2 linked regions of the Alicyclobacillus sp. SO9 genome follow. The protein of the gene in region 2 binds, or shares a complex with, the protein of the main gene of each other region. Links are inferred from orthologs where the notes say so. Each region holds a gene or a part of one and is shown on either strand. Other genes may lie near its edges.

What was found.
Region 1: the proteins of accB (region 2) and accD are in contact, whole or in part, in a solved structure (PDB 8UXZ), measured with the Escherichia coli proteins. The link is inferred for Alicyclobacillus sp. SO9 from one-to-one orthologs.

Annotation. Positions count from the first base shown.
Region 1 is NZ_CP066339.1:4,076,552-4,089,793, forward strand. What follows is about bases 6,773-9,537. They hold accD (acetyl-CoA carboxylase, carboxyltransferase subunit beta), read right to left. Parts: upstream 8,721-9,537; coding sequence 7,824-8,720; downstream 6,773-7,823. Other genes in these bases: GI364_RS19085 (acetyl-CoA carboxylase carboxyltransferase subunit alpha), read right to left, coding at 6,881-7,834; GI364_RS19095 (glutamate decarboxylase), read right to left, coding at 8,764-8,955; GI364_RS19100 (phosphatidylglycerophosphatase A family protein), read right to left, coding at 9,030-9,527; dnaE (DNA polymerase III subunit alpha), read right to left, coding at 9,531-9,537. Outside these bases: icd (NADP-dependent isocitrate dehydrogenase), read right to left, coding at 1-596; GI364_RS19060 (sensor histidine kinase), read right to left, coding at 792-1,979; GI364_RS19065 (response regulator transcription factor), read right to left, coding at 1,996-2,664; trpS (tryptophan--tRNA ligase), read right to left, coding at 2,735-3,715; pyk (pyruvate kinase), read right to left, coding at 3,940-5,694; pfkA (6-phosphofructokinase), read right to left, coding at 5,766-6,725; more of dnaE, read right to left, coding at 9,538-12,644; GI364_RS19110 (DRTGG domain-containing protein), read right to left, coding at 12,650-13,242.
Region 2 is NZ_CP066339.1:2,835,103-2,852,024, forward strand. What follows is about bases 8,185-11,147. They hold accB (acetyl-CoA carboxylase biotin carboxyl carrier protein), read right to left. Parts: upstream 9,937-11,147; coding sequence 9,433-9,936; downstream 8,185-9,432. Other genes in these bases: accC (acetyl-CoA carboxylase biotin carboxylase subunit), read right to left, coding at 8,185-9,418; GI364_RS13240 (SpoIIIAH-like family protein), read right to left, coding at 10,079-10,738; GI364_RS13245 (hypothetical protein), read right to left, coding at 10,758-11,147. In the rest of the region: GI364_RS13180 (polyprenyl synthetase family protein), read right to left, coding at 473-1,393; xseB (exodeoxyribonuclease VII small subunit), read right to left, coding at 1,374-1,646; xseA (exodeoxyribonuclease VII large subunit), read right to left, coding at 1,612-3,012; bifunctional methylenetetrahydrofolate dehydrogenase/methenyltetrahydrofolate cyclohydrolase FolD, read right to left, coding at 3,009-3,899; GI364_RS13200 (NAD(P)/FAD-dependent oxidoreductase), read right to left, coding at 3,995-5,008; GI364_RS13205 (tRNA (adenosine(37)-N6)-threonylcarbamoyltransferase complex transferase subunit TsaD), read right to left, coding at 5,165-6,238; transcription antitermination factor NusB, read right to left, coding at 6,171-6,632; GI364_RS13215 (DUF2273 domain-containing protein), read right to left, coding at 6,748-6,981; alkaline shock response membrane anchor protein AmaP, read right to left, coding at 6,985-7,533; GI364_RS13225 (Asp23/Gls24 family envelope stress response protein), read right to left, coding at 7,597-8,013; more of accC, read right to left, coding at 8,075-8,184; more of GI364_RS13245, read right to left, coding at 11,148-11,330; spoIIIAF (stage III sporulation protein AF), read right to left, coding at 11,302-11,865; spoIIIAE (stage III sporulation protein AE), read right to left, coding at 11,862-13,289; spoIIIAD (stage III sporulation protein AD), read right to left, coding at 13,302-13,688; spoIIIAC (stage III sporulation protein AC), read right to left, coding at 13,699-13,902; and 4 more genes. UniProt on the Escherichia coli protein: This protein is a component of the acetyl coenzyme A carboxylase complex; first, biotin carboxylase catalyzes the carboxylation of the carrier protein and then the transcarboxylase transfers the carboxyl group to form malonyl-CoA.

The sequences.
Region 1 (13,242 bases), 1.2 Mb from region 2 along the record:
TTAATGCCGATACCAGATGTTTCTGGAAAACGGATTTTTGTGACACCCATGTCTTTGGTCAAGAATTCAACAACTTTATGAACGTCGTCCGTTCCTTCCTGCCATTCAACACCAGCGTAAATATCCTCTGAATTCTCTCTAAAAATGACCATATCTACGAGTTCGGGTTTCTTTACAGGTGATGGAACGCCGTCAAAATATCGTACCGGGCGCTGACACACATATAGATCTAACTCCTGTCGCAGTGCAACGTTCAACGAACGAATTCCACCGCCGACAGGAGTTGTCAAAGGTCCTTTTATGCCGACTAAATATGTAGATAAGGCCGTTAGTGTGTCCTCAGGCAGCCATTCACCGTACTTTTCGTAGGATTTCTCACCGGCGTACACTTCATACCAAGCAATTTCTCGTTGGCCGTTGTATGCCTTCTTGACTGCTGCGTCGAAAACTCTCTTACTTGCTCTCCAGATGTCCGGACCCGTTCCGTCTCCTTCAATAAAGGGGAGAATTGGGTTGTTTGGAACATGCAATTCGCCGTTATCCATCGTAATGGCTTCGCCAGCTGTCGGTGCAGTGTACTTCTTAAACTCAACCATTGGAGGCCCTCCCTATGTTTCACTTACGTGGCTCTTTGGGGTGGGTATTCAACCGTTTTGCCTAGTCCAATTGGAATACCCTTTTGGATCATACCACAGGCATTTTAGGTTGAAAAATCACCTATTTTTCAGATAATACAGGTAATTGCACATAGGAATTGACAAGTATCTTCCCACTGACTATAAAGTGCAACCTTAGTCCTTCGGTACCAGTGCAGGGACGCGTACCGTCGCAGTCACTTCTGAACCCGTCTGTGTCAACTCCACAGTCCCTCCCATCGACTCAACTAACCTGTGAACAATGGAAATGCCAAATCCAGTAAAATTCTTAGAGTGCAATTCATGAGTTACGTAGGTTTGTGCAGGGACTTCGTTCGTGACGACTAACTGCACCAGTCTGTCTGTTCTTGTAAGATGCCACGAGGCTTGGGACGGTGTTGCAGCGTGATCGACCACATTTTTTAGAAGAGTACTGACAAGTCGCTTCCAATACTCCGGGTTGGTCTCCACAAACACACCTTGCTCAGCCTTTCCTGAAAGCACAATCCCGTTGCGCTCGGCCAGAATGCACAGTCGGACGGCAACTTCCTCCGTCAAGTCAGAGACGGCAACTGGTTCAACGTCCTCTGTTGGCAACGAGCGGAGCTTTGCCAGGTAAAGAATGTCTTGAATCAAGTCAGAAGCGTGAAGAACTTCATACTGCAACTGTTCCCTGAGGGCGGGTTGTTCAACCTGAGCAGAGAGTACGTTCAGTGTAGCCAAAGGTGTTTGCATTTCGTGGGAGAGTTCCGTCATCAGATTCTGTTGCATGTTGAACATATCTAGGGCGGGATTCAGGACCCGGCGACCCAGCCACAAGTTGAGACCCAATGCCACCATCATACCGATTGCTCCTGACAGAAGCATTAGTTGAAGTGCCCTGTGGAGCGTATGTTCTTGGGCCCAAATCGACTTGATAACGTGGATTGTAAAAGTCTTGTCGTGGTATGTCCAAGTTGTCGAATAGACCAAATACGGCAATTCGTGATACTCCAACACATGATGAGATCCGCCGCTGGCTAAGTCGAGCTGTAACTGCTTTGCAGAAGTAGGCAGTGTGGCTGAAGAAGCAACAACTTTATGACGATTTAGAATCAAAAAATAGATGTGCTGGCCCTTGTCGTCATGCAAATGGTATTTCTTAGGTTCATGCTTGGAGTCAATCAAATAGGGACTTGCAACCAGCGTCTCTATCTCCGGCAGTTCAGACTGTAGGTCTACCTTTTCATCGTGCCGGAGTTGCGCCCGAAGTTCCCAATACACACTGCCGCCGATGACTAGAAAGAGCGCTAACGTGCTCGCCATCAACATTGTGGCAATCTGCCAGTATACCCTTCGAAACATAACCGTCCTCCAGCCCCTAGTTTAGCCGATAGCCCTGACCGCGCACGGTTTGGATTGCAGACTTGAGTCCCACCGAATCGCATTTTTTGCGCAGAAAATAGATGTACGTGTCCAGTGCATTGTCTGCGACCTCGGCGTCAGGTCCCCAAACATGAGCGAGCAGTTGATCACGTGTGAGAACTTGACCCTGGTTCCTTACCAGATACTCAAGCAGCAAAAACTCCTTGCTGGAGAGTTCAGCCGTTTTCTCCTTCATCGACAGCGTTCTGGACTTCCTGTGCAGGACGGCATTTCCAATATGAATTTCGTCGGAACTCTTCGTAGGAGCGGAACGACGAACCAGCGCCTTTACGCGCGCCAACAACTCCTCGTTGTCAAACGGCTTCCCAAGGTAGTCATCGGCACCTGCGTTCAGTCCACGAACGCGATCGTCTGTGTTGTTTTGAACGGTCAACACCAAAATCGGAGTGACACATCCCATTTCTCTAGCTTCCTCTATCAACTCAATTCCGTTGCCATCCGGCAACCTTACGTCCACAACAAAACAGTCGTACACTCCAGTGCTGACGGCATCTAATCCATCGTAAACTGTAGATCTCCAGTCCACTGTGATATTTTCCCGCTCCAACAGTTCTGAAATCGCTCTAGCGAGATGGCGCTCATCTTCTATTAGCAAGACTCTCATGCCATTCTCCTCTTTTGACCAGGATTTGAGACAACCTCACTCTACTTTACTACAGTTTGCGGGGCAGGTGTCATAGAATGAACCCAAATTTCTCTTTCACATCCCGCAGCGTAGCTGAACTCTTTTCGCGTGCCCGCTCTGCCCCCAGTTTGAGAATGGCGTCCAGTTCAGTGGAATTCAGCAGTTCCTGGTAACGCTCCTGAATTGGTGCCAATTTATCGACAACCACTTCAGCCAACTCTTTCTTAAATGGACCGTACCCAGCACCCCGGTACTGCTGTTCCAAGTCGTTGATGGACTTGTCCGCAAACAAGGAATAGATGGTGAGCAAGTTACTGATGGCAGATTTGTGTTCTGGGTCATAGCGAACTTCGCGCTCAGAATCTGTGACAGCCCGGGAGATTTTCTTGCGGATTACAGAAGGACTGTCCAACATTGATACAAATGCGTTGATGTTTTCATCACTTTTGCTCATCTTCTTCGCCGGGTCGTCGAGGCTCATAATACGTCCTCCGATTTTCGGAATGTATGGATCCGGTATCGTAAAGGCGTCTCCGTACTGACGGTTAAAACGCTCTGCAATATTGCGTGTCAATTCAAGATGCTGCTTTTGATCCTCTCCGACGGGTACAAGGTCAGTCTGGTATAACAGGATGTCGGCAGCCATGAGTGCCGGGTATGTATAGAGTCCTGCGGTCACCACGGATTTTTTGCTGGATTTATCCTTAAACTGTGTCATCCGGCCGAGTTCACCGTAATACGCGACACATTGAAGCATCCAACCTAGCTCAGCGTGACCTGGTACATGCGACTGCACAAACAATGTTGACTTATCTGGATTGATGCCTGCAGCGAGATACAACGCTGCCAGACTACGAGTGTTTTGCTTTAACTGCTCTGGGTCTTGGGGCACTGTAATAGCATGCAGGTCAACAATGCAAAATACACAATCGGCTTCGTCCTGCAAACGTACAAAATTCTTCATAGCACCTAAGTAATTGCCGATTGTCATGGTACCGCTGGGTTGGATTCCTGAAAATACTCGCTGCATTGTGTTCACTCCTGTTAATTGTCCATATGTCGGCAATTATACCGTATGTGTGCCGAGGGTGCTAACGTGAAACAATTCACTTACGGGCTGCGGGTCTCGGCGGATGCCAGAACCAGCCTCCTTCGAAAAAGGACTATTCCGCCGCGATTTGAGTGACATCGCTTTGGAACAGTCCTTGAGGCATCATGTGCAGAGTACTGCGTTTCACAAATTGGGTACTGACATTATAAGACGGTAGCAAACCCTCGATAAACGAGTCCGTGCTGCGGATCCACTGTAACGGATTGACCATCTGCTACCAAAGCCATAGCGTCTTTCGCACCTACAATAACCGGCTTGCCTAAGTTTAATCCAATGACTGCGGCCTCTGAAGTCATCCCACCGGCTTCAGCAATTACGGCAGATGCCCGCTCCACAGCAGGAACGGCATCCTTGTCAATGCCGACAGTGACAATGACATCGCCTTCCTGTACCCTTTCCAGCAGTTTGGCGGTAGACTTCTCAACCACAGCTTTGCCGCTTGCTGCGCGTTGACCAATCCCCGTACCCTTTACCAGCACTTCACCTATAGTATGTACTTTAATGAGGTTTGTAGTGCCATGTTGTCCAACAGGTACCCCGGCAATGATAATCACCATATCTCCGTGATTGACATACCCTGCGTTTAAAGCACCTTCTACTGCCGTTTCGAGAACTTCGTCTGTCGATTTTGCATCGGGAACCACCACTGGATAGACCCCAGAACTAACAGCCAAACGGCGCGCAACCTTTGCGGACGGAGTTGATGCAACTATCAGTGTTTCCGGTCGGTGTTTCGAAATCATGCGGGCGGTGTGGCCGGAGTGTGTCGCTGTCAAGACAGCGCGTACGCCTAATTCCGAAGCCATGGATTCCACGGCCTGGCCAATGACATCGGTGACCGTCTTCTCCACGCTGTCGCTGTGGCGGCTGTTCACTTCATGAGACAAAAGCGCTTGTTCTGCTCGCTCAGCAATCTGCGCCATGGTACTTACCGATTCAAAAGGATAACGGCCGGCAGCTGTTTCCCCTGACAGCATGATAGCGTCAGTGCCGTCAAAAATCGCGTTCGCAACGTCGCTTGCTTCTGCTCTCGTTGGTCTGGGATTTCTCTGCATTGAGTCAAGCATTTGTGTCGCAGTAATGACCGGCTTCCCAAATTTGTTGCACAGCTTAATCATGCGTTTTTGGGCAAGGGGTACCTCTTCTGTCGGAATTTCAACACCAAGGTCCCCACGAGCTACCATAATGCCGTCAGATACTTCCACGATTTCATCGAGTCTGTCCATGCCCTCTTGCGTTTCAATCTTGGAAATAATATCCGCGTGATAGTTGCCTTTTTCCAACAAGCCGCGAACTTCTAAGACGTCGCCAGCCTTGCGTACAAATGAGGCTGCAATAAAATCAACACCCTGCTCCATTCCGAATTGAATGTCTGCTTTGTCCTTCTCGGTAACGCCAGGAATGCGCAGGGTTACTCCCGGCACATTGATTCCTTTGTTGTTTTTTAGCGGACCTCCGTTTGTCACCCGACAGACAATGTCAGTTCCTTCTGTCCGCTCTACTTCGAGACCAATTAATCCGTCGTCAATTCTTATGGGAGCCCCAGGATACACATCCTCCAGCAGTCCCTTGTAAGAAATCGACACCCGTTCCTTCGTTCCTATTTCCAACTCATCAATGGTCAGTCGAAGCGTGTCTCCGTCTTGAAGTTCAACTTCTCCATTCTCAATTTTTCCGGTCCGGATTTTCGGGCCTTTGATATCCAACATAATACCTACATGCTTACCAACAGCCTTTGCAGCTTCGCGAATTCTTTGGATGCGCAGCGCATGCTCTTCGTAGGTTCCGTGTGAAAAGTTTAAACGAGCTACGTCCAGCCCAGCCTCAATCAAGGATTTCAACATTTCCGGGCTTTCACTTGCAGGGCCAATGGTGCAGACAATCTTTGTACGTCGCATCCGTTTCTCCTCCGATTTCATTGCTTATTTCAAGTTCATGTACTTGCTTCACTGCGCGAATTTGAGTCCTACTATATAGACAGGATACTTGACAAACCGTACAAGCGTTCATCAGGTTTTCGAGGTGTCGTAAACACAGTGTCAAAGTCGACTGCACTGAGCACCCCGTTTTGTGTGCCTGCCATTTTCCCACTGATGCCTTCCCGCAATAAGTTTACCGCATGAGAGCCAAGTTGACTCGCTAAAATTCTGTCTGTGGATGAAGGGGGGCCTCCTCGCTGAATATGCCCCAGCACGGTCACACGTACGTCGAAGCCCGTGTGTTCAGAGAGGTATTGCCCTATCTCCATTCCGTTACCGGCTCCCTCTGCCACAACAATGATAGAGTGTTTTTTGCCGCGAGACACACCCCTGTCCAGCTTTTGAATCACTTCTTCAATTTTGTACGGGACCTCTGGAATTAAGATGGACTCAGCCCCGCCGGCCAAACCAGCGTAAAGCGCAATGTCACCTGCGTTGCGCCCCATCACTTGTACGACGTATGTGCGTTCATGAGACGTGGCTGTATCACGAATCTTGTCGATGGCATCAATCGCTGTATTCACGGCCGTATCAAACCCAATAGTGGTATCGCAACACGGAATGTCATTGTCAATCGTTCCCGGAACACCGATGGTGGGAAAGCCAAGGTTGTGAAGTGCCTGAGCACCATGAAAGGACCCGTCTCCGCCAATGACAACCAGGCCTTCAATCCCCGCCTGCTTCAGTCTTTCCAATCCTTGCTTCTGACCATCCGGAGTTTTAAATTCCTCGCAGCGGGCCGTGTATAAGATGGTGCCCCCACGCTGAATAATATCTGCGACAGAGCCAAGGGTCATGTCAACGATTTCTCCGTTCATCAAACCGCTGTACCCGCGGTAAATCCCTGCTACTTCCATACCCGAATAAATAGCTGTTCTAACCACTGCTCTGACTGCCGCGTTCATTCCAGGGGAATCTCCGCCGCTGGTCAACACTCCGATTCGCTTCAATTGCAAACACCTCCAGGCTGTACGAATTTTGTCCCGCCGGGACTATTTACGTCCCCAAAGAGATATACGGAACTGACTGCAGATCCACACGTCATTGAGCAAAGTACGGGCCAGTACCTGCAGCCTTTGCAGGTACTGTTCATTCATTGCAAGTGTTACTCAGAATATACGCCCATGTTCCGATATTTATTGTAACGAGCTTCGAGCAACTCTGAAACAGACAACTGTGACAGTTCTCGAAGAGATTTCACAGCAATCTGCTTCACCGTCTCAATCATCTTATGCGGGTCTTTTTGAGCGCCCCCTGCGGGCTCCGGTACGAGTTGGTCCGCAACGCCAAAGTCGATTAAATCCTTGGCACCAATTTTCATTGTTTCTGCTGCTCTCGCCCCTTGAGTACTGTCCTTCCACAGGATGGCTGCAGCGGATTCGGGTGCAATCACGGAATACCACGCGTACTCGAGTACAAAGATTTGGTCCGTAACACCTAATCCCAGTGCACCCCCGCTTCCGCCTTCGCCCGTTACAAAGCACACCGTCGGCGTCTTGAGTCCTGCCATCTCTCGCAGATTGACAGCAATGGCTTCACTCTGACCGCGCTCTTCTGCAGACATTCCCGGATAAGCGCCGGCAGTATCGATAAACAAAATCACCGGCCTGCCGAATTTCTCCGCCTGCTTCATCAGTCGAAGGGCTTTACGGTAGCCTTCGGGATGTGCCATACCAAAGTTGCGATAAATGTTTTCTTTCGTATCTCGGCCCTTCTGATGGCCAATGACTGTTACGGGAGTGCCTTCAAGAACGCCGATGCCTCCAACGATGGCTGGATCATCCCGAAAGTTCCTGTCTCCGTGTAATTCAATAAACTCAGAACAGATTCCTTCAATGTATTCCAGAGTTGTTGGACGACCGGGTTGCCGTGCGATTTGTACACGTTGCCAAGGCGTTAACTCATCGTAAACCTGATTGGATAATGTCTGAAGTTGTTCCTCCAACTCCTGAATTTGCGCCGTCAGGTCCACTCCGCTGTCGGTCATAAAACTTCTCAACTGCTGTATCTTTGCTTGCAGTTCCTTTAGCGGTTTTTCAAAATCCAATTCACTCGGCATTGACCTTACCTCCCGGTGAATGAATGTGCAGGATGGTGGCCAATGTTTCCCGCAGCTCTTTGCGATGTACTACCTTATCTATCATTCCGTGCTTCAGCATAAACTCAGCCGTTTGAAAGTCGTCCGGCAGCTTTTGCCGAATCGTCTGTTCAATGACCCTTCGACCAGCAAACCCAAACAAAGCTCCGGGCTCTGCCAGAATAATGTCTCCGAGACTGGCAAAACTAGCACTTACGCCGCCTGTGGTCGGATGTGTAATAACAGAAATAAAAAGGGCACCGCGTTCATGCATCCGCTGCAATGCAGCCGACGTCTTAGCCATCTGCATCAGAGACAGCACGCCTTCCTGCATACGAGCCCCGCCTGATGCGGTAAACAAAACGAAAGGATGTCGCTCGTCTGCAGCCCGCTCCATCGCCCGGGTGATTTTTTCGCCCACTGCAGCGCCCATGCTTCCCATAATAAACCTGGAATCCATCACACCGATGCTGAGTGGATTACCGCCAAGCGTTCCATAGCCAGTAACGACCCCTTCAAGCAAATCTGAATCAGTTTGGGCTTTTCTTATCTTATCCATGTAACCAGGAAAGCCAAGGGGATCCTCGGAACTGACGTCTGCGTCATACTCTGTGAAACCTTCGTCGTCCAGCGTAGCAAGAATTCTCGAAGCAGCATCCATAGAAAAGTGGTAACCACAATGAGGACAAGTATGCAGATGCTTGTGTAATTCCTTGGCAATCAAAATTGCGCCGCAGGATTTACACTTGTTTACGATTCCTTTAGGAATACTATCTTTTTGTTGCTCACCATCAACCGGCCTGGTTGGGACTTCAACCTTGCCTATTGTGGCATAATGGCGTTTTTTATGAAACAAGTCTTTAAACACAATTTCACCTCGATTTCTCGAGAACCTACGTCAAGATAGGTGCTCAGTGCCCGTGCAGAATTTCATTCAAAACTTCCTGCACTTCATCCAGTTCCGTTTCGGGAACGACAATTTCATATTGTTGTTTGGACACGCCAGAGCCTCGAATCTTGGCTAAAAAGCCTTCAGCATTGAGTTTCTGCGTTACCTGATTGGCGAGCTTCTCCGACTGTGCGATATAAATGACAGTCCACATTGTCACCGCTCCTGTTTCTGTCGATAGCTTCAAGAATTATACCACGAATTACTCATGTTTCCGAACAAGCTGTGTCAGGATTTGTCCCGCTGCGAATCCTCATAGGACCTTGCGTGCCGTTGATGCGCCAGTCGAGCCGCGGCTGATGCTATGATGCTGGCAACGAGATCGTCCAAAAATACATGAATCTGGCCTTCGTGGTTGTTCAGCTTACCGATAATCCCTTGCTTGGTTTTGTCCAAATACCCGAAATTGGTCATTGCGATTGAACCATACACGTTTGTAATGGAAAGCGCAAGAATTTCATCAATACCGTAAAGCGGCTCATCCTGTTCCATAATTTTCTGCAAGGGCTCAGGCAGGTTCCCGGCCTCTGCCAGCATATCCAGTGCAATACCTGTATAAACTGCGTGCTGAACCTCTCTTTTTGTCAGTACTCGCCGTACATTTTCTTCACATTCTTCAAGTGTAAGAGTAGAATGGTACGGTTTCTGCAAACTAAAGACAATCTCGGCGAGTTGAGCAACCTCAACACCCCGGTCTTTGAGCATTTTAATCATTCCGTCCAGCATTGTCTATTCCTCCTGTGTTTGCGTCGAGGGCATCCGACCGATTTTCACATTCCCCATACCCACGATTTCCTCTAGTGCACCAATGAGTTCAGGAGAGAGTTCGACGGAGAACCGCTCTTCAAGCAGACGTGTTTTTCTCTTATCACTGTCATACAGAACCACTCGAGTTGCACCCGGTGCATCTGTTAACATTGTACGGACTTTTTTCAGGATTGTTTCCTTAACAGCCGCGGTTGAAGCGTGCTTTAAGGGAGCAGCAGACGGGGTCTTGACAGGCTGTGGACCATACCGAATGTACAAGACGTTCGGCGGCTTGGGGGACGAAGATTCCTGCCCGCCAGATGGATGTACAGTTCCATTTACAGGCTCCACTCTAGCGCTGTTCGCAGATTGATTCCCCCGGTCAAACTGAAGCCCCAGACCAGCCATTTGCTTACCTTCTGCGGCTTCATTGTAGGCTTCGCCCAACATGGATTTTTTCACCTCCGGAGAAACACTGGCGGGCAGAAAATCGTCTAACGCCCCTGCCTCAAGCAAGCTTTCCACCGCTTTACGATTGCAGGTTCGAGAGTTGATGCGTTGGAGAAAGTCGACCAGGGATGTAAATTGCCCGTTGTTTCGGACTTCCATGATGTTTTCGACTGCACTTTTGCCCACATTGCGGACAGATAAAAGTCCGGTTCGAATCACATTTTTCGATTCAACCGTATAGAGTACGTCGCTGGTTTGTACAGAAGGACTCAAGACTTCAATTTTATGTTTCTTGGCATCTTTTTTGTATTCCGCCTCTTTCCCAGCGTTGCCAACAGTCATTGACAGCAACGCTGCCAAAAAGTCCGGCAAGTAGTTAGCGCGAAGCCAGGCTGTGCGATACGACAACACGGCATATGCTGCCGCATGGCTCCGGTTATAGCCGTAATCTGCAAATCGTACGACCAAGTCATAGACTTGGTCTGCTGTTTCTTCATCATAGCCGTTTGCCACGGCCCCAGATACAAATGCAGACCTTTGTGCATCGAGCACATCGCGTTTCTTTTTGCCGACGGCCCGTCTCAGCAGGTCAGCCTGCCCAAGGCTAAACCCTGCCATCCTCGCAGCTATTTGCATGATTTGTTCCTGATAGACAATGACTCCGTATGTGTCTTTCAGAATCTGCTCCAAATCAGGATGTGGGTACGAAACGGGAATACGCCCGTGACGAGCCTTGATGAAAGTAGGGATATTCTCCATTGGCCCCGGCCTGTATAGAGAAATAACAGCAATCAAGTCTTCTAGTCGGGTTGGCCGCAAATCACGCAATACTCTCCGCACACCGGCCGATTCCAACTGAAAGCAACCCTCGGTCTCACCTCGCCCCAGCATTTGAAAGGTTGCCTTATCACCGTCAGGTATGCGCGTCCAATTGAGTGTCTTGCCTGTACGAGCCTTGATACTGTTAGCGGTGTTGTCAATGAGAGTGAGGGTCCTGAGGCCGAGAAAATCCATCTTCACAAGCCCGAGCGCCTCCACATCCTCCATATCGTATTGAGTTACAGGAATCCCGTCAGCGCCTTCTTGAACGGGCACCAAATCAGAGAGAACAAACGGGGAAATAACAACGCCGGCGGCATGAACAGAAGTGTGGCGAGGCAGACCTTCCAAAGCCAGCGCCTGCTCCCATAAGGGTTTGAGTCGTGACTCCGCCTGCAACAAATCATTTAAATCTTGGACTTCCTTTCGTGCCCGTTTCAAGGTCATGCCGGGGACACCGGGGACCAGTTTTGCAACGCGATCGACCAGTTTTGCATCTGTCTGCAACGCCCGGCCCACATCCCGTAAAGCCGCTCTGGCCGCCAGTGTTCCAAACGTACCAATCTGTGCGACCCGCTCTTGACCGTAGCGAGAGAGAACGTACTGAATGACCTCGTTGCGTCGCTCATATTCAAAATCCGTATCTATATCCGGCCAATTCACGCGCTCTGGATTGAGAAAACGTTCAAACAGAAGTCGGTTCGACAGCGGATCCACATCAGTAATGCGAAGACTGTATGCGACCAAGCTGCCTGCAGCAGAACCCCTTCCTGGGCCTGTTGAAATACCATTCTTGTGAGCAAATCGAATAAAGTCAGCCACCACCAGAAAGTAATCGGCAAATCCGAGGCGATTGATGATCTCCAGTTCATAATCCAGACGGTCTCTGAGTTCCTCGGTTTCCGTACCGTAACGCTGAAGCATCCCTACTCTCGCAGCCTTGGTCAACACTTCTGCAGCCGGTTCACCGCTAGAGGTGGGGTATTTGGGCATATGAGCTTGCCCAAGGGGCAATTCAACAGTACAACGCTCTGCAATGCGAAGGGTATTTTCAATTGCGTTCGGAATCTGACCCAGGCGCCGCTCCATTTCAGCAGGGCTTGCAAAGTCATGGCGGTTTCCTTGAAGTGGACTGTTCCACAGGCTGTTGTCAAGCTGTGACAAAGTCCGCTGAATACCTGCGTCTGTTTCATACAGGTAATGTACATCATTCGTTGCGACGACGGGAACCTGCGCTTCAGTTGCCCACTGCAGCAACTCGCGTAAAGCCTGCCGTTCGCTGGTCATACCGTGGTCTTGAACATCAATATAGAGGTGGCTGTGCCGCCAAATTTGATGCCAATCGTGCAACCACTCCCGGGCAGTTTGTGCCGACTGCTGTGCAAAACTCCTGGCAATCTGAGACTCACTGCCTGCAATCAATGCAATCACACCGTCTCTGTGACTGGCTGCCTCGGACAGGGTTACAACGGGGTTGCGATGCCGGGTATTGGCCAGCGATACGAGTTTCACCAAATTGCGGTAACCCTCCAATGATTCTGCCAGCAACACGGCTGCATCAATTTGCGGCCCACGCGGCCGCCCAAGGGCTGCTTCGTCTAAATCTTGGTCTTTACAAACAGACAATTGCACACCAAGTATGGGCTTGATACCTGCCTTGCGTGCTGCTTTATAAAATTTCACTGCACCGTACAAACCGTTTCTATCTGTCACCGCAACAGCAGGCGCATCATGCTCTACCGCCTGATTCACCAGTTGTGATATGCGCAGTGTACTCTCGCGAAGGGAATACTCGCTGTGAACATGCAAATGGACAAACGTAGACAATCCGCTCACCTTTCCAGCATCTGTGTCGTCAAGAGAGCTTTGACAGCGCGCTCATCACTGTCGTAGACTTCCACTTCAACCTTTCCAATGCGCCGGCCATAGTCGAGAATTCGGCAACGAATATCAATTGTCGTATCCACTGATACCGGCTTCAAAGAATACAGCGACACGTTATCCACCACCATATCAGACCTTCGGTTGCGCTGCAGGCATAAAACCGCGCCGTATTCAATCAGCGTGGTCAGGGTTCCAGTCCCTAAAATTCCGGCAGAACTCGTCATTTGCGGGGTAACCACACCCACCAGCGATAAGCTTCCGTCAGCGTGACGAACCTCTTGAAAGCGTTGGAGAACGCTGTCCACCAGCGTTTCTCCAACCTGTGGCTGCCTGTTCATGGACTGAAAAGCCTTTAATACATCCTGCCTGCTCAAAACGCCGACAAGCTGCCGATTTTCAACTACAGGCAAAAGTTCTATGCCCTCCCAGACCATCCGATGGGCTGCAGATGCAACCGTAGACTTCAATGATACGGAATAGGCTTGTCTCGCCATATGTTGATCAATCAAATCCGTTGGCTTTGCCTCGGCAACGTCTCGAG
Region 2 (16,922 bases):
CCCCAAGCCGTGACTCCACTGAAGAGCAAGCCACGCACTTGGGCCTCCGCGAAAGCTGGGTCAGGGTCCGCATGCCATTGCGGGCTGCCCAACTTTCTTAACTCCCAGCAACAACCCAAGGCTGGGCGCCTCAAGCCACCACCAGGAACTTCATCGATGTGCCCTTTGGCGGATTTTTAGCCCCGCCCTCAGAGACGGACGACTGACTAGAATACTGCACCACCCACGGAACTAATACTATTATAACATACGACGGCTGCGGACCATCATGCCTGTCTGACTAGAAAACCACCAAAACGGCTGTCCCGGTCAAAAGCAGGCAAGTTCTCAGCAAGAGCTTTGGCATGCGGCGCCGCACGTCGCTATACGCTGCCAGAGAAAATTACCAGTTTCCTCTCGACCGAAATCGCTGTGTGTCCAATAGCTTCGGAATCTGCGGCAGCCTCCCCAATTGATTTACGTCACTGATGCTTTAGGACTGTCTGTTCACGAGGAGCTCAGCGAGTCCGTACAAAACAGAATCACCGAGGCCAATCCCACGCAAAGAGGCCAATGCAGACTGGAATTCTAATTCAATGCGGCGGTGTGTTTCCTCAATGCCAATCAGGCTTGGATAGGTCAACTTCTCGGCCACAGCATCCTTGCCTGCCGTCTTCCCGAGTTGCTCAGAGGTTGCGGTGACGTCCAACACGTCATCCACCATTTGATAGGCCAGTCCAAGGTGGAGGCCGTACTCCGTCAAGGCTGTAAGCTGTGGCTCGTCCACGTCAGCGAACAAACCTCCAAGCACAACAGAGGCCATAATCAATTTCCCCGTCTTGTGGCGGTGAATGAACTCTAGGTCTGCTTCTGATCCATCACCATGTTCCTTTTCCATGTCCACGAACTGCCCGCCAACCATACCGTATGGACCCGCGGCATCGGCCAAAGTCCGAACCATGCGTAACACGAGTTGAGGACGAATCGTATCGAGGCCCGCTAACTCAGAAAAGGCTTGTGTAAGCAGTGCATCACCGGCCAACAATGCAGGGGCTTCGCCGAATACCTTGTGATTTGTTGGCTTACCCCGACGCAAGTCGTCGTCATCCATCACCGGAAGGTCGTCGTGTATGAGTGAATAGGAATGAATCATTTCGATGGCTGCAGCGGCTGGCAGCGCGGTTCGAGGGTCCTTTGCGAAAGATTCCACCGTGGCCAAACAAAGTACAGGTCTTAAGCGCTTGCCGCCTGCCAACAAACTGTAGTTCATCCCGGCAAACAGAGCCGCCGGTCGCTGGGTTTCGGACAAGAGCTGTGAAAGATAATCGGACACCATTTGGGCTCGAGACCGCAGATATGCTTTTGTAGTTTCAGACGAATGACCCGCCATGGCTTTATGCACCTTCCTCTGCACTTCCTGCCTTCTGTTCATCCGGTGCACTTTCTGACGCCTGTTCCGGTTCGGTCCGCGCGTCCATCAGTTGCTCAATTTCCAATTCTGCCTGATTCAACTGTTTCCTACAGTATTGAACCAGCTGCATGGAAGTTTTGTACTGCTCAATGGACTCGCTCAAAGGTAAATCTCCAGACTCGAGCTTCTTAATCGTTTCCTCCAAGGATTGCATGGCTTGCTCAAATGTTAAGTCTTGATTGTTCGAATTCTCCACGCTCGTCCCCCTCCTGTCCTATTGATTTGACACGTGCACGAATCGTTCCGTCAGCCACTCGAACAGAGATACTTTCACTGGGTCTCACCTGTTTCGTAGAATGTACAATGTCTCCATTTGCTTGAGTTACCACACTGTATCCACGCTTCAAAATACTTAAAGGATTCAATCCCTCAAGTTGTGTAATCACTTGAGTTAGTTGGTTATTGTTGCGACTCAGACTCTGGTTCACTTCACTTTGAATGGTATAGGCTGCTCGTTCCAGTCGGCTTCTATACCTTTCAATCCGACGGCTTAAGTCGATACGATACAAACGTTCACCGTCAAAATGCAAGCGCCGGCGTGCTGTCTCCAGAGGACGCACAACGGCCTGAGCCGTCCGGGATTCCAAATAATCCACGTTCTGTCGGGCTAAGTCAATCAGGCGCAGCGGATTGCGCAGGACACTGCTTTGCGCTGCACTTTGCATTCGTTGACGCTCACTCTTCAACTTTACCTTCAATGCTGCCGCAGCACGTTCACCGTATTGCTCCACAGCCGCACTCAATTCTGACAGGCTCGGCGCAATCACTTCCGCAGCAGCAGTGGGAGTCGCTGCTCTGACATCTGCCACAAAGTCGGCAATTGTAAAGTCCGTTTCATGACCGACGGCAGAGACCACCGGAATCGGGCATGCAGCAACGGCTCGTGCGACTGCTTCTTCGTTAAAGGGCCACAACTCTTCCAAAGAACCTCCGCCTCGAGCAATGATAACCACATCCAGGCGCCTTACGCCTGCATCATACGCCTGCAGTTGTCTGAGGGCTTTGACAATGGTTTTCGCCGCTCCTGGCCCCTGCACGCTAGCAGGAGCCAAGACAACCTTAGCTAATGGGTATCGTCGTTCCAGTGTCGAGCAAATGTCTTTGATGACCGATCCCGTTGGTGACGTCGCCACACCAACCACCATGGGATAGCGTGCCAACGTCTTTTTCCTCTGCGCATCAAACAGACCCTCTCGGGAGAGTTTCTCCTTCAATTGCGAAAAGGCGACGTAGAGAGCCCCCACGCCATCCGGTTGCATCGACTCAATGTATAGTTGAACCTGGCCATCTCTATCGAATACCCCAACGTTCCCTGTAGCAATAACTCGCATGCCGTCTTCTGGTCGAAAGGACAGTCGGCGATTCTTGCTGGAAAACATAATGGCACGCACTCGACTGGATTCGTCCTTCAGTGTCAAATACATATGACCGCTGCTGTGGTGTTTAAAATTTGAGATTTCACCCGTAACTGTGCAGTTCAGAAGCCTTGGGTCTGTTTCAATCCGATGCTTGATGAGAGAAGTTAGCTGGCTGACAGTAATCACCTGCGGCGGCTGCGTCAACGCTGTATCAACTCGTATTGTTTGCGGCGTGTGGCTCCAAGTTTCAGTGTATTCAGCATCAGAGTTGCGACCGTCAGCCGGCCCACGCCTCCGGGAACAGGAGTGATGGCCGACGCAACGGGTTCTACGGACGCAAAGTCTACATCTCCCGTCAATTTGCCATCCACTCTGTTCATGCCAACATCGATGACCACGGCCCCCTGTTTAACATGCTCGGAAGTAATCATATTTGCCCGTCCAACTGCAACTACCAATATGTCTGCCTGCTTCGTGATGGCAGCTAAGTCCTTCGTTCGGGAGTGGCACATGGACACAGTTGCATTGGCTTCCAGAAGTAGCATCGCCATAGGTTTGCCAACAATGTTGCTGCGCCCCACTACGACGGCATGCCTGCCCTCGGTTTCAATTCCTTTCAACCGCAACATCTTCATGATGCCGGCGGGAGTACAGGGCCAGACTGCCCCCTTCATCCCTGATACATTTCTCCCAACGCTGATTGGATGAAATCCGTCAACGTCCTTCTCTGGAGAGATTTTATCCAAGACGGCATCCTCATCAATGTGCTTGGGTAAAGGCAGTTGTACCAGAATTCCGTCCACGCTGTCATCCTGATTTAATCTATCCACAATGCCAAGCAACTCTGCCTGCGTGGTATCAGACTGCAAGCGAATAATTTCACTATCCAGGCCGACTTCACCTGCCACACGTTCCTTGCTGCGAACGTAAGTGGCAGATGCAGGATCGTCACCAACAAGGACCACGGTCAGTTTCAACTTGATTCCGTGCTGATCCAGTACGTCCAGGTCAGACTTCGCTTCCTCACGAATCAATCCAGCAATCTCTTTGCCATCCAGAATTGTAGCCACGCTAGTCTCCCGCCTTTCCATTCGCTAGTCCTGAATTTGCATATGCTAGTCCTGATTCTGCACATAATGAACGAAAAAGTCCACACAGAAGTGTGAACTTTTCCTTGGTCTTTCTATCACTGTTTCCGACTGCTGCTGTGACCCGGACTCAGCCGAGCATTCGGATCGATGTACGTTTTGGCATTGTTAACGGCTGTTGGTGCCTCCCCGAAACCTGTTGCAATCAACTTGATTTTCCCTGGATAATTGACGATATCCCCTGCTGCATAAATACCTGGAATGTTCGTTTCCATCTTTGTGTTCACGACAATTTCGTTGTTTTCAATCTCTAGTCCCCACTCTGTAATGGGCCCTAGAGAGGCCGAAAAACCGAGTCCACTGACAATCGTATCTACTTCAATTCGTTCCGTTTCCTTCGATTTGTTGTTAATCAGCGTCGCAGCCTCCAAAACACCGCTCTCGCCATGCAAGTCGTGCAGTTCCACAAATGTCTTCACATTGATACTGGAGTCATACAGCTTTTTGACACTTTCCTCATGCGCACGAAAACCATCCCGTCTGTGAATCAATGTAACCTGTTCTGCCACTGGCTCAATCATTAAGGCATAGTCAACAGCAGAGTCTCCGCCGCCAATTACGAGAACCTTTTTTGAGCGAAATTGATCAAGTTTGTCAACATAGTAGTAAATCCCGTGTTCTTCATAATCCTTTGCCTTGTCAGTCGGAAGCGGTCGAGGTGTGAAGACTCCGATTCCAGCACAGATAATAATCGCCCGGGACAGGTGAATCCGCTTGTCCGTCTTGAGCTCAAAGACGTCGTCTTCACGCCGTTCCAAGCTGACAACCTCTTCATTTAAATTGACTGCTGGATTGTACTGAAAAGCCTGTTCTTTAAGGCTTTCTACCAAATCTTTTGCTAGCACTTTAGGATATCCGCCGACATCGAAAATATACTTCTCCGGATACAAAGTAGCCAACTGTCCGCCTAGTTCCGGCAAACTGTCAATAATCTTGCAAGATGCATTTCTCATACCGCAGCAAAACGCAGCAAAGAGTCCCGTCGGACCTCCGCCAATAATGGTAATATCATAAATCTTCTCATCCCGGCTCAATGCCTGTTCCGTAGCCAAATGGGTCCCCTCCTCTTTCATATACCACCGACACTTTGATAAATTCCTCGGTCATTATACCGCACGCCTGTAAACCTTTCCATACAGGCCCACTTCATTGTACCGAATTTGCCATGAGTTAGCTCTAGTTAACCCAATTTTCAGACGTCTACAGTGTCACCTTTTCACTGTCCCGACTGCAGCGTGCTTACCTAACATGAAACGCCGACCGATTGTCGCAACGCCTAAAGCGTTGTCTCGAGAAAACTCCGGCGGGGCGAACAAAGGCCTTAACGATGGCACCAAGACAGCTAGACGATGTGCTATCCTGTGCCTTATCTGTGCATTTGCTGCCACACCGCCAGCAATGACCGCAAACCGCGTATGTGGATGGAGTTTTGATGCATGGAGCAGCGCCTTGACGACGCTATTCGCAATGCAATTTTCAACGGCCAGTGCCACTTCTGCCTGTGGTGTACCGGTATCAAGGGCTCTTAACGCAGCTGAACACGGCCCTGAGAAACTGATGCGACACTCCTGCACACGCGACGGCAGACGAAACTCACTGTTGACCGTCTCATTGGCTGCGCGCTCCAGCATGGGACCGGCGGGAAATGCAAAGCCCATGGCGACACCGACGCGATCGACAAATTGGCCGGCATGTAAATCCAGACCTTCACCCAACAGAGACACGTTATAGCCGAACTCGGTTCTGCGGGCCAACAGCACATCGGTTGTACCACCGGAAAGGTGCACGGCGAAGTGGCTGTTACCGCTGGTGGCCTCTTCTAGGAAGTACTCTGCCGCAGCGATGTGTCCCTCTTGATGTGAGGTTCTATAGACAGGTACATTTGCCATGAGAGCCAGCGTTTCGGCAAAACTGACTCCTGCTTTAAATACGGGCATGTAGGAACGCATCAAGGGCCGCGGGTGAGCCGACACACTTACGAGAGCAAATTCAGCATCAGGGTCTTCTGCCGTCAACTGTTGTCTGAGTCTTGCAAACACCTCAGGCATTTGCTGAACATGAAAAAAGAGTGCGTCAGACTGACGCAAACCCTTATCTCCAAGCGGCACCGGAAGGAGCTTTCTTGAGTCTGCCGCAACTCGTCCGTCACTCAATCGAACTGCACACATTGATGTTGTATAGTTACTCGTATCTATTCCCAAAACATACACAGCTTTAATCCACCGTATCTGAAGAATCATCGGAATGGCGGTCGTGGTTCCGAGCTCGCGCCGCTGTCGCATTAGGCAACACTCTTGCTAACACCCCGTTGACAAACTTTCCCGACTCATCCGTACTGAAGTCTTTCGCCAATTCGACAGCTTCATTGCAGATGGTGGCTACATCCACATCGTGTTCATATTGTAATTCATACAAGGCCATCCGGAGGACATTCAAATCAACGCGTGCCATGCGATTTAGCTTCCATCCTTCAACATGCGCTTCTAGAACATCGTCCAGGTCAGCACGATTCTCACGTGTACCAAGAACCAACCAATGCAAGTATTTCACATCTTGGGGCTGCACCGCAGCGACTTCTTCCATGACGTGCGCCATTGCGTCATTTGCATCCCCTCGTCCAAGATCGATCTCAAACAATGCTTGCAGGGCTTTTTGTCTGACTTCATGACGTTTCATATCAACACCCCGCTTATCTCTTTCATAATGTCAAATTCATAATGTCAAAACTGCCCTCCCAATGGAGGTAAGACGTTCACAGTGCAACGGAGCGTTCGTCAAGACGAACGCCAAATCAATCGCCGTAGCGTTCGGACAGCAGTCGTTCAACAACCTGCTTCCACGATTGATTCTCTTCCAACACTCGTCCAATCACGAAGCCGACTGCCCCGAGTATAAGTAGGAGTATTATGGCCCAGAAGCCAAATATCATCCACAATATCCAAATCACGACGCCAGCCCACATACCTAACCAGCGTCGCTTCATTTGCATCATGTTGGTGAGCATCCGTTGCAACATTTGCTTCATGGCCTAGTCCACCCATGCTTTCTGAGCTTTGCCTTGGCTGCGCGCCAGTTCCGTCACATTTACCAAGACTCTTTCCACAGTAATCCCGGCCGTCTTTTCAACGTACTCTTTCACCGACTGCTGAATGTTTTCGGCCATTTCCGTTAAGTCAATGTCCGGCAATACACGCACTCTAACAACCAGCACAACCCCTCGCTCACTGTGCCGCACACGGGTGTCCAGTTCCTGAACGCCCTTTACTTCTGCCGCAATCCGATTGGCTAAGGCTTTTACTGTTTCAAATGAGATTCGAATTTGTCCAGCATCACCCGGGATAGTGACATACTGCTGGTCTTGTCTGCTGGTTTTATAAAACAAGAATCGAATCGCAAGTATTGCAAACACAAGGGCGACAGCCAACGCACTCAAATCACCTGGGTAGTTGCTGATGTGTACTATCATCCCCGTCTGCCACTCACCATTTACATTCAAGGTGAACAACGCAAGTATGACAGATGCCGCCAACGCACCCAGAGATAAGATAACGAGAAGAATGCGGTCAAGAACGCTCAATGGAACACCCTCCTGAACTTAGTCAGAAACTTCAACCGAAGTTACACTTGTTGCCACTAACTATCATGAATGTCGTTCTGATGTGACTTCTGCAGGAATTTCCTTGACTTTGTCAGACGGAAACAGAATGCCTGTCACATGAACATTGACATGATTTACTGCAAGGCCCGTCATTCCTTCGATGGCCTGCTTCACATGTTCCTGAATTAACACACACACTTCAGGAATATTAACTCCAAACTGCAAGACCGTCGATAGTTCTATGGAACAGGACTTATCTCCCTCACCAAACTCAACTTTTACACCTTTTGCTAAATTCTTTCGACCGAGTAACGACTCTGTTATGCCGCCGGCAAAGGTTCCGCTCATGTCAGCGACACCTTCTACTTCAGTAGCCGCAAGCCCGGCAATGATTTGTATAACTTCATCAGCAATTTGGATCTTGCCGAGTTCGTTCGAGTGAAACTCCATGTCTTGCATACACTGTTCCCTCCTGACACTCTACTTGCAGTATAGCAGTCATAAGAAACGAATTATACTGCTACATGACCTTATTCTCTTCCAAAAATCGGGTCGTAACATCTCCCGATATAAACTTTTCATGTTTTAAAAGGCGTTGATGAAATGGAATCGTCGTCTTCACGCCTTCGATTTCATACTCTGACAAAGCACGTTGCATTCTGTCGATAGCCTGCTGTCGATCCGGCGCCCAGACAATCAATTTCGCAATCATAGAATCATAATACGGCGGTACTGTATAGCCGGAGTACGCAGCACTGTCGACACGTACTCCAATTCCTCCCGGAGGAATATATGAAGTAATCGTTCCCGGTGAAGGCATAAAATTGCGCTCTGCATCTTCGGCATTCACTCTGCACTCAATGGCGTGACCGCGAAGGACAATGTCTTCCTGTCTCACGGACAGTGGTTCGTTTGCCGCAGCGAGTATTTGTTCGCGGACGAGATCGACTCCAGTGACCCATTCTGTCACCGGATGCTCAACCTGAATGCGCGTATTCATCTCCATGAAATAAAAGCTGTCGTCTGGCGCATAGATAAATTCAATGGTTCCGGCACCAACATAGTCCACAGCTCGTGCAGCCGAAACTGCGGCTGCTCCCATCTTCTGTCGAGTTGCATCCGGCAATACGGGACACGGCGATTCTTCAACAAGTTTTTGCAGTCTGCGTTGCACAGAGCAGTCCCGCTCACCTAAGTGAATGACATTCCCATGCCGGTCTGCCAAAACCTGAATCTCCACGTGACGCATACTCTCAATAAACTTCTCTAAGTACACACCTGCGTTACCAAATGCAGTCTCAGCTTCGCGTTGAGCCGTCACGACCGCTTTTTTCAGTGTCTCTTCGTCGTAAACTACCCGAATGCCTTTTCCTCCGCCTCCAGCTGTTGCCTTGATGATGACTGGATAACCTATATCCCGAGCGATACTGACTGCTTCTTCCACGTCGGACACAAGGCCGTCGCTTCCCGGCACTGTCGGTACACCCGCCGCCTTCATCGTTTCTTTTGCTACGGCCTTGTCTCCCATCGTTTCAATGGCATAAGCGCTGGGACCAATAAAGGTAATACTGCATTGTTCACAGACCTCAGCAAAGTCGCTGTTTTCTGCCAAGAAACCGTAACCCGGATGAACAGCATCCACTCCTGCCAGCGTTGCCACAGAGATAATACTCGGAATATGCAAGTAACTCTTCTGACTTGGAGTGGGGCCAATGCAGTAGGCCTCGTCGGCGAGTTGGACGTGTAACGCCTCTCTGTCCGCTTCCGAGTACACTGCAACCGTTTTAATTCCCAGTTCTCTGCAAGCGCGAATGATTCGAACAGCAATTTCGCCTCGATTCGCCACTAAGACCTTTTCAAACATAAACATTTAGCTCCTTACGAAACCTTAATTTTAAACATCGGCTGTCCGTACTCTACCAACTGGCCGTTTTCGACCAAAACATCAACAACTTCACCCTCTGCCTCGGCTTCAATCTCGTTCATCAGTTTCATAGCCTCAACAATGCAGACCACAGTCTTGTTGCTGACTTTGTCGCCCTTCGCAACGTATGCGTCCGCATCCGGCGAAGGCGCCCGGTAAAAGGTACCGACCATGGGTGCAGTGATGACATGGATACCAGACTCGTCATCGTCTGCTTTTGTTGCTTCCACGGACACAGGAGCTGGCTGCTCCTGTACCACAGCAGATGCAGCAGGTGCAGTGGACCCTGCAGGAACTGGTGCAGAACTAACGGAATGGGTCACGGAAACTGGATTTGACACAACTTCCGCTCCATTTTTCTTCAGCAATAATTTCATGTCATCAGTCTCAATTTTCACTTCTGAAAGGCTTGTCTCATCTAACAGACGAATAAGTTCACGAATTTCTCCAATCTTCACACCTGTCACTCCTTGACCACCGTATCAAAACACTCAGCCTAGTATAACACACTGATAAATTAAGTTGTTAGTCTGACACAGTGTCGTTTCGAGACAGTGAAAACCCCGTCGCCGTTTAGCCACGGGGTAGCCCAATTTGGTCTTAAGCATGCTCATGCACGTTGATATTGTCCAAGGACACGCTCATATGTTGGCTGACAATGTTCATGATTTGCACAGCCTTAGAATTACTCAACTTTGAAGCTTTTACATACACGTTGACTTTCGTTACGTCACCGCTCTTAGAGTCAATTGTTGGGAAAATGACGACGTCTGAGAAGCCGTCACCCAAAATCGCATCCCTCGCATTTTCGATGCCGCCTTTGATAGCCTGCAACTGCTCCAGGTCTTTTTGGGCCTGTGCGACCTGAGCATTGGTAGACTTGTTACTCACCATGATTTGCTCATAGACATCCTGGCTCTTGGCCAACTCTTGTGAAACTTGTGTGCGAGACTTTACAAACCAGTCTGAAGAACTGGTGCTCGTCTGACTGCTCCCAGATTTGGTCTGAGACTGAGAACTAGTACTGGACTTAGAACCCGTGCTCGTCTTTGTTGCATTGGCGGAGCTTTGACTCGAAGCGTTGGTGCTGGTGGAATTGGCTGTCCCTGTAGTATTTGGGCCAGGTGTACCAACACTGGTTGTAACAGAATTACCGGTCCCCGATGTGCCTGTCCCGCCGTTGTTGATAGTATAGTACCCTATCAGCATGAGTGAGAGCACCATCATTGTCGAAAGCCATACAGTTTGTCGTTTAACCACTTTACATTCCTCCCCGATTCTACGAGCTAGCTTTTTGAGGCTCTACGCTAATTTTATATGCAGGCACGTCCAACACATTCGTAATTGCGTTAATTATTTCTGATTTTGCTACGTAAAAATCTTTTGCGCTCACAGTGACAAGGACCCCTCGAACCTTCGGAGTGGTTCGTTGTATGACATACGGAACCTTGTCTCCATTTTGATTTGTCTGCGTAAACACTTGTTTATCGGTGGTCGTTGAACTTGATGCTTGCCCTGAATTTGTGGCGTTCTGGGTCTGTGTGCTCGTACGTGTGTCGTTGGCCACCTTAACGGAACCGCTGGAGTCAAGAGTTACCATCACTGACACTTTGTTGATGCCCTGAATGTTGTCTAACATGGATGCCAACTGTTTCTCATAAGCAGATTGGATACCGCCCTGATTGGACGAGCTGGTGGAATTTGAACCAGGTTTCGCTAACGTTGATACAGTACGGTTATTTTTGTGAAGGTTGACGTTTTGGCCCAGTATCGGACCAACCAGCAGAAAGAGCACACCAATTAGGCCCAAGACCAGGAGCCATTTATTTTGCATAATTGGCTTCAGATCCATTACTATCACCTCCTCCCACTGAGCCAATGGTGACCCTGCTTCGATTCAATCCCAACTGCTCTGCAGTCCAATTTGCAATGGGAGAGGCGCGGCTCATCTGCATTTGCGAAAGAATAATGTGTACGGATAACTGAGCAGGTTGCTGCGCATTTGTGACGATGACGCGTTGCGGTGTCAGATTGAATTTATCCGCGATTGCTGACCGCAAGCGATTGGCCAACAGCGTATCAGCCTGCGCCGCCTGGTCCTGATGAAAGTACTTTTCCAGCGTCTTCGTGTTTGACGTAGAATTTCCAAACATTGAGCCGGTAGTGCTGTTTCGAGTCAATTCAGCCACGGCTTCCTGTGCCAACTGAGAACCCCAGTTTTTCGTTATCAATACACCAAAGGGTTGTATCATCGTTGCAATCAAAGCGAGCCCCAAGACCATGCGAACATAACGCTCCAAGGCCTTTGTCGGCAGTAATAACTCGGCAAATACGGCAAACAACACGATTAAAACTAGTTGCTTCAGCCACTCCCCTAACGACGTCATTGCATTATCACCGCCAAATTGGTGGACGCCAGTAAGATCCCAATGGCAATGAAAAACATTAGGGCCACTGCGGCAACTGTCGCAAACACAAGTACTAGACTTTTGCTGATAGATCCCAGACAGCTAATCATGGCGTTTTCGCCCAAGGGTTGCATCAATGCTGCACTCCCGTTGTAAATAAAAGATAGAGCCAAGATTTTCAATGCAGGAAACAAAGCTATGAATGCAATAATGACCAGTCCCGCAATGCCCACAGCGTTCTTAACCAAGAGCGACGCGCTGGCCACTGTCGTGGCCGCATCAGAAAGGGCCTTGCCTACAACGGGAACGAAAGTGCCAATGGCGAATTTTGCGGTCCGAAGCGTCACACCATCAGCAACTCCTTTCCCGAGGCCCTGTATTGCAGTGATTCCGACAAATATCGTCAAACACAGCCCCAACGCCGAAACACTGATGGTGCGCAGCAAACCGGCAAGCCTCGTTAACTTGTAGCGAGGGGACAGCGCACTCGTCAAATCCAGCAACGCTGAGAAAAATATCAGCGGGAACACAAGGAAAAAGACGACGTTGCTAATCATGTGAATTGAGAACAGCAGTACAGGATGAAAGAAAGCTGCTGATGCGGGTGCACCTGATGCAGCCAACAGGGCGACAACCAAGGGGACGGTGGCTAACATGAAATCCGTCATTTGTTGAATAGCGTGCCTCGCGAATCCGACCGCTTCAGTAAATGAGCCGATGGCCAGCAACATTAAAACCATGAAAATCATTGCGTACGCAATCTGGCTGACTGTTTGCTCTTCAAACGCTGCTTGCAGCGAAGCCAACACTGCTGATAAGACTGCCAAGACGAGGATGGCACCGAGCAACTGAACGTTGTCCAATATCTCAGCAAAGAAATAGCGAAGGATTCCGTCCAGCAAGTTGCTCCAGTGAAAACCGCCGTTTCCCAAAATTGCGTGTACAAGTCCCGGACCCGTCGTGTCGGGTAAATAGCCGCTATACTGTTCCTTCAGTTTCTGCCAATAGGCATCAATTGACTGAGTCGGAATTTGGTCCAGCTCCCGGTTTGCTTCCTGGTGTACGTTCATACTGTTGTTACTGCTGGTGTTACTATTGTTCATACTGTTGCCGTCAGGGTTGGACGTAGACTGCTTCCCTGAGCCCAATTGGCCGCCCAATCCAGTTGACGGCGAGGCAGACTGTGAGGTCGAATTCAATCCCTCACCAACGGTGTTGTGTACTTGACTTTGATTCGAATCAAAGCCTGCGCTAGAGTTAGCCTGAGACTGCACCGTGTATAGTGGGGGAGGCGTGTCTTCGGGAGTTGTGTCCGCAAGCGCCTGCTGGTGCCAACCTGTTGCACAAATCGTCAGAAGCAACAGGGCAAACCCGAATGCTGCAAGCCACATTCTCCGCTTCATGTGGACACCTCCCTAAGGCAACAAATGGACCAGTGACTCAACAACGTCTGTAATAATGGGAATCGCAAGTATCACAATCCCAACCTTCCCTGCCAGTTCAATTTTCCCAGCTAATGCCCCCTCTTTTGCATCGCGAGCAATTTGTGCAGCAAATTCAACAATGTAGGCAATCCCGATAATTTTTAGTACTGTCGTCAGGACACCGTGATCGACATTTGCCGCGTTTGCCAAGTCGTTGAGTGTCGATAACACTTTGCCCATGTTGTGAACCACCATGGTCAACATAATGACGCCAGCCAGAATGCCAACAATCATGGCAAACTGAGGAGCCTGCGGACGCAATACAGCGATAATTACAGTAGCAGTCAAACCGATGCCGACTAATTGAAGAATGTGCACACTCTTTCACCTACTGACTGAGGAACACTCGTTGAATCTCTCCGTATAGGTGGTCGACGTAGCCGATTACGATAATAAAAACTGCCACAAACCCAACAAAGGTTGTCCACTGCGCAAACTCCTCCTTGCCGCTTTGCTTCAAGATGGTGTGCAGTATTGCGACTAAAAAACCGATGCCCGCAATTTGAAATACCGCTCGTACTTCTGGTGTCATTGCGGATGCCTCCTCCGTGCGCCCTACCCGCGCTAATATAAGAGAACTAAGAGTAACAGACCTGTCAAAACACCCAAGTATTGCCACAAGCGTTCGTTTCGCTTCTGTGCCTCGCGTGCTTCTCTCTCCAGGCCATCAAGTTGTGTTAGGACAGCAGCAAAATGCTGGCTTTGATGAACTCTGTCGGAAGTACCTAGGGTTTCCCCAAATTCCTGCAGCACTTCCACATCCTGCGACCGAAACGCAGTATATGCCTTCACATCTTGAAGGGACGAGCTGAACGCATCTGGCACGGAAACGTCGCTTTCTCCGAGATTGGATGCAATGGCCTCCATGAGCTTACTGACAGGGGGCACGGTTCGCAAAGCGACTCGGCTCAAGGCTTGCGGCAACGGCGTGACACTGAACTCAATCTCCTGCTTCAAAAGACGAATTGCCTGCATCAAAATCCGAATTTGCCGCGGCCGCTCACGATAGTCACGTGCAATACGGAAACCAATGGCCGTACAGGACATTAACAACAGTGCTGCGCCCACAAGTTTCATCATGGAGACATCGACCCGCCTCCAGTGATTCTTCTTGCAGTTCCAGTCTTGACAGGCTTACCGTCAGCATCAAGGACGCGTTCTACGGTACCGGGGCCCCTCCGTCGGCTTAGCACGATATAGCGCTGAAAGGCGTTTGCTGCAAAGAGTTCCGCCATAAAGGGACGCGCACTCCACTCAGCCACATCGCGTGCGTGTGCGCTGGTTAGGACTCCTACACCAGCATGAGTCGCCTCGAGAATTGCGTCCCGGTCTTGCTTGCGGCCAATCTCGTCTGTGACAACCACATCCGGAGACAGGCTTCGGATGGCCATTAACATACCTTCCGCTTTTGGACAGGCGTCCAAAACGTCCGTGCGCGCACCCAGTTGAAACTGGATTTTCCCGTCCACACAGCCGGCAATTTCAGAACGCTCATCAATGATACTGACCTTCAGCCCATTCACCATGTCTCCAATTCCGGCGCTCCACTGACGTGCCATGTCTCGAATCAATGTCGTCTTTCCACATTGTGGAGGGGAAATCACCAGGGTATTGTATGGACGTCCGTCGTGTCGTCGAACCATGGCCATAATTCCATCAGCGGCCCCGATGCGCTCTCGTGCAATTCGTACATTGACGGAACTAATGCTGCGAATGGAACGAACTTCTCCGCTTTCATACAGGACGGCGCGACCAGCGACACCAACACGGTGTCCGCCCGGCATCGTGATAAAGCCCCGTCTCAACTCGTCTTCGACAGCGTACAATGAAGATTGGGTGACAACTTGCAGTACCCTCGACAAGTGTTCCTCACTGACAAAAAGGGCCGTTGTTTCCGAAGCTGTCAAGCTGCCGGAAAGCGTCAGAAAGCGGTCGACGCCTTCACCGCAAACCTGCAGCGGCTTACCCAGTCGAAAGCGAATCTCTTCAATCCTTGCCTGGATGTTGGCTGGCAGAGCTTCCATGCTCTGCTGAACATCCGGCGGACAAACGGAAAGCACCTGTTTCCATGCCTGCTCCTGGGCCCTTCGCCAAAGCTGATTGGACACGGTGTTGTCCACCTCCTGTAGATAGTCCATATATATGGATAAGGTAGACAAGGTATGCTAGGAAGCCGGAACATTATTGGGAGTGGATGCATCCAATACAGGAGGAACCGCAACGATGTCAGGGGGGATATGCGTGGACATTTCGCTCATCATGCGGTGGATTGTGGTGTTTTTAGTCATATTTATCTTGTTGATGTTCTTCGTCTTTAGTTTTATGAAAAAAAATGAGGCAAAACGAAATAATGCAGCGTAATCGGGCGGAAACGATGAGGTAGACCATGCCAAACTGCGAACAATGTAAAAGCGGCTGCACTGGACAGCAGCCGCCTTTAAAGCCCCAACACCGAAGGTTTGTCAATACTGTGACAGAGAAACAAAACAGGAGGACTGAGGCGCATTACCTCCCGCCCTTTACGCCCTTGAAATGTAAGCTCCGCTGCGCGTATCAATCAACAGCCTGTCACCCTCATTGATAAACAGTGGAACACTCAAAGTGTAACCTGTTTCTACCGTCGCAGATTTGCTGCCGCCTTGAGCTGTATCCCCTTTAATGCCCGGCTCAGTCTCTGTCACTTCAAGCTCCACCGTGTTCGGAAGGTCGATGCCAATTGTCTCCCCGGCATGCATTACAATGTAGCAGTTCATGTTCTCCTTCAAAAAATTCAACTCATAATCCAGTTGTTGACGAGTGATTTGAATCTGCTCATAGGTCTCCGTGTCCATAAACGTATACAAGTCACCGTCGTTGTAGAGGTATTGCATTTCACGGGTATCAATTCGAGCACTTTGTACCTTTTCTCCAGCACGGAAAGTTTGCTCCTTAACGCCGCCGGTTTTAACATTTTTTAGTTTCGTTCTGACAAACGCTGCACCCTTGCCAGGTTTTACGTGCATAAACTCAATCACTCTAAAAATCTGACCATCCAGTTCAATCGTTGTCCCGGTACGAAAATCGTTACTAGAAATCAAAAAATTCTCCTCCTCTAAGCTCTCACTTACAAAAATATCACCTTAAATACGAATTAAATACGAAGACGTCACGCTAATTTTTTGCGGGGTCAGTCAGATTCAGCAAGTACCGGGCGGCCAGTTCGTAGCCAAAAGTCCCGAGTCCAACAACTTGGCCGTCGACGACATCTGAAAGTACCAGCTTGTGTCTGAACTCTTCCCGTTGGTGCACATTAGATATGTGGACTTCGACTGTAGGACGAGACAGGTCTTCCAGACAATCGCGCAGAGACAGACCATAGTGTGCCAGCGCACCGGGGTTAATAATTATCCCCAGCGATTCAGGACCCTTTTCCTGTAAAAAATCCACTAGGGCACCTTCTGAGTTTGACTGAAAGTCCACGACGCCTACTCCGATTGTCTCAGCCAACTGCGATACATTCGAAATGACATCTCGCAGTTGAACCGAGCCGTAGATCTTCGGTTTTCGCACTCC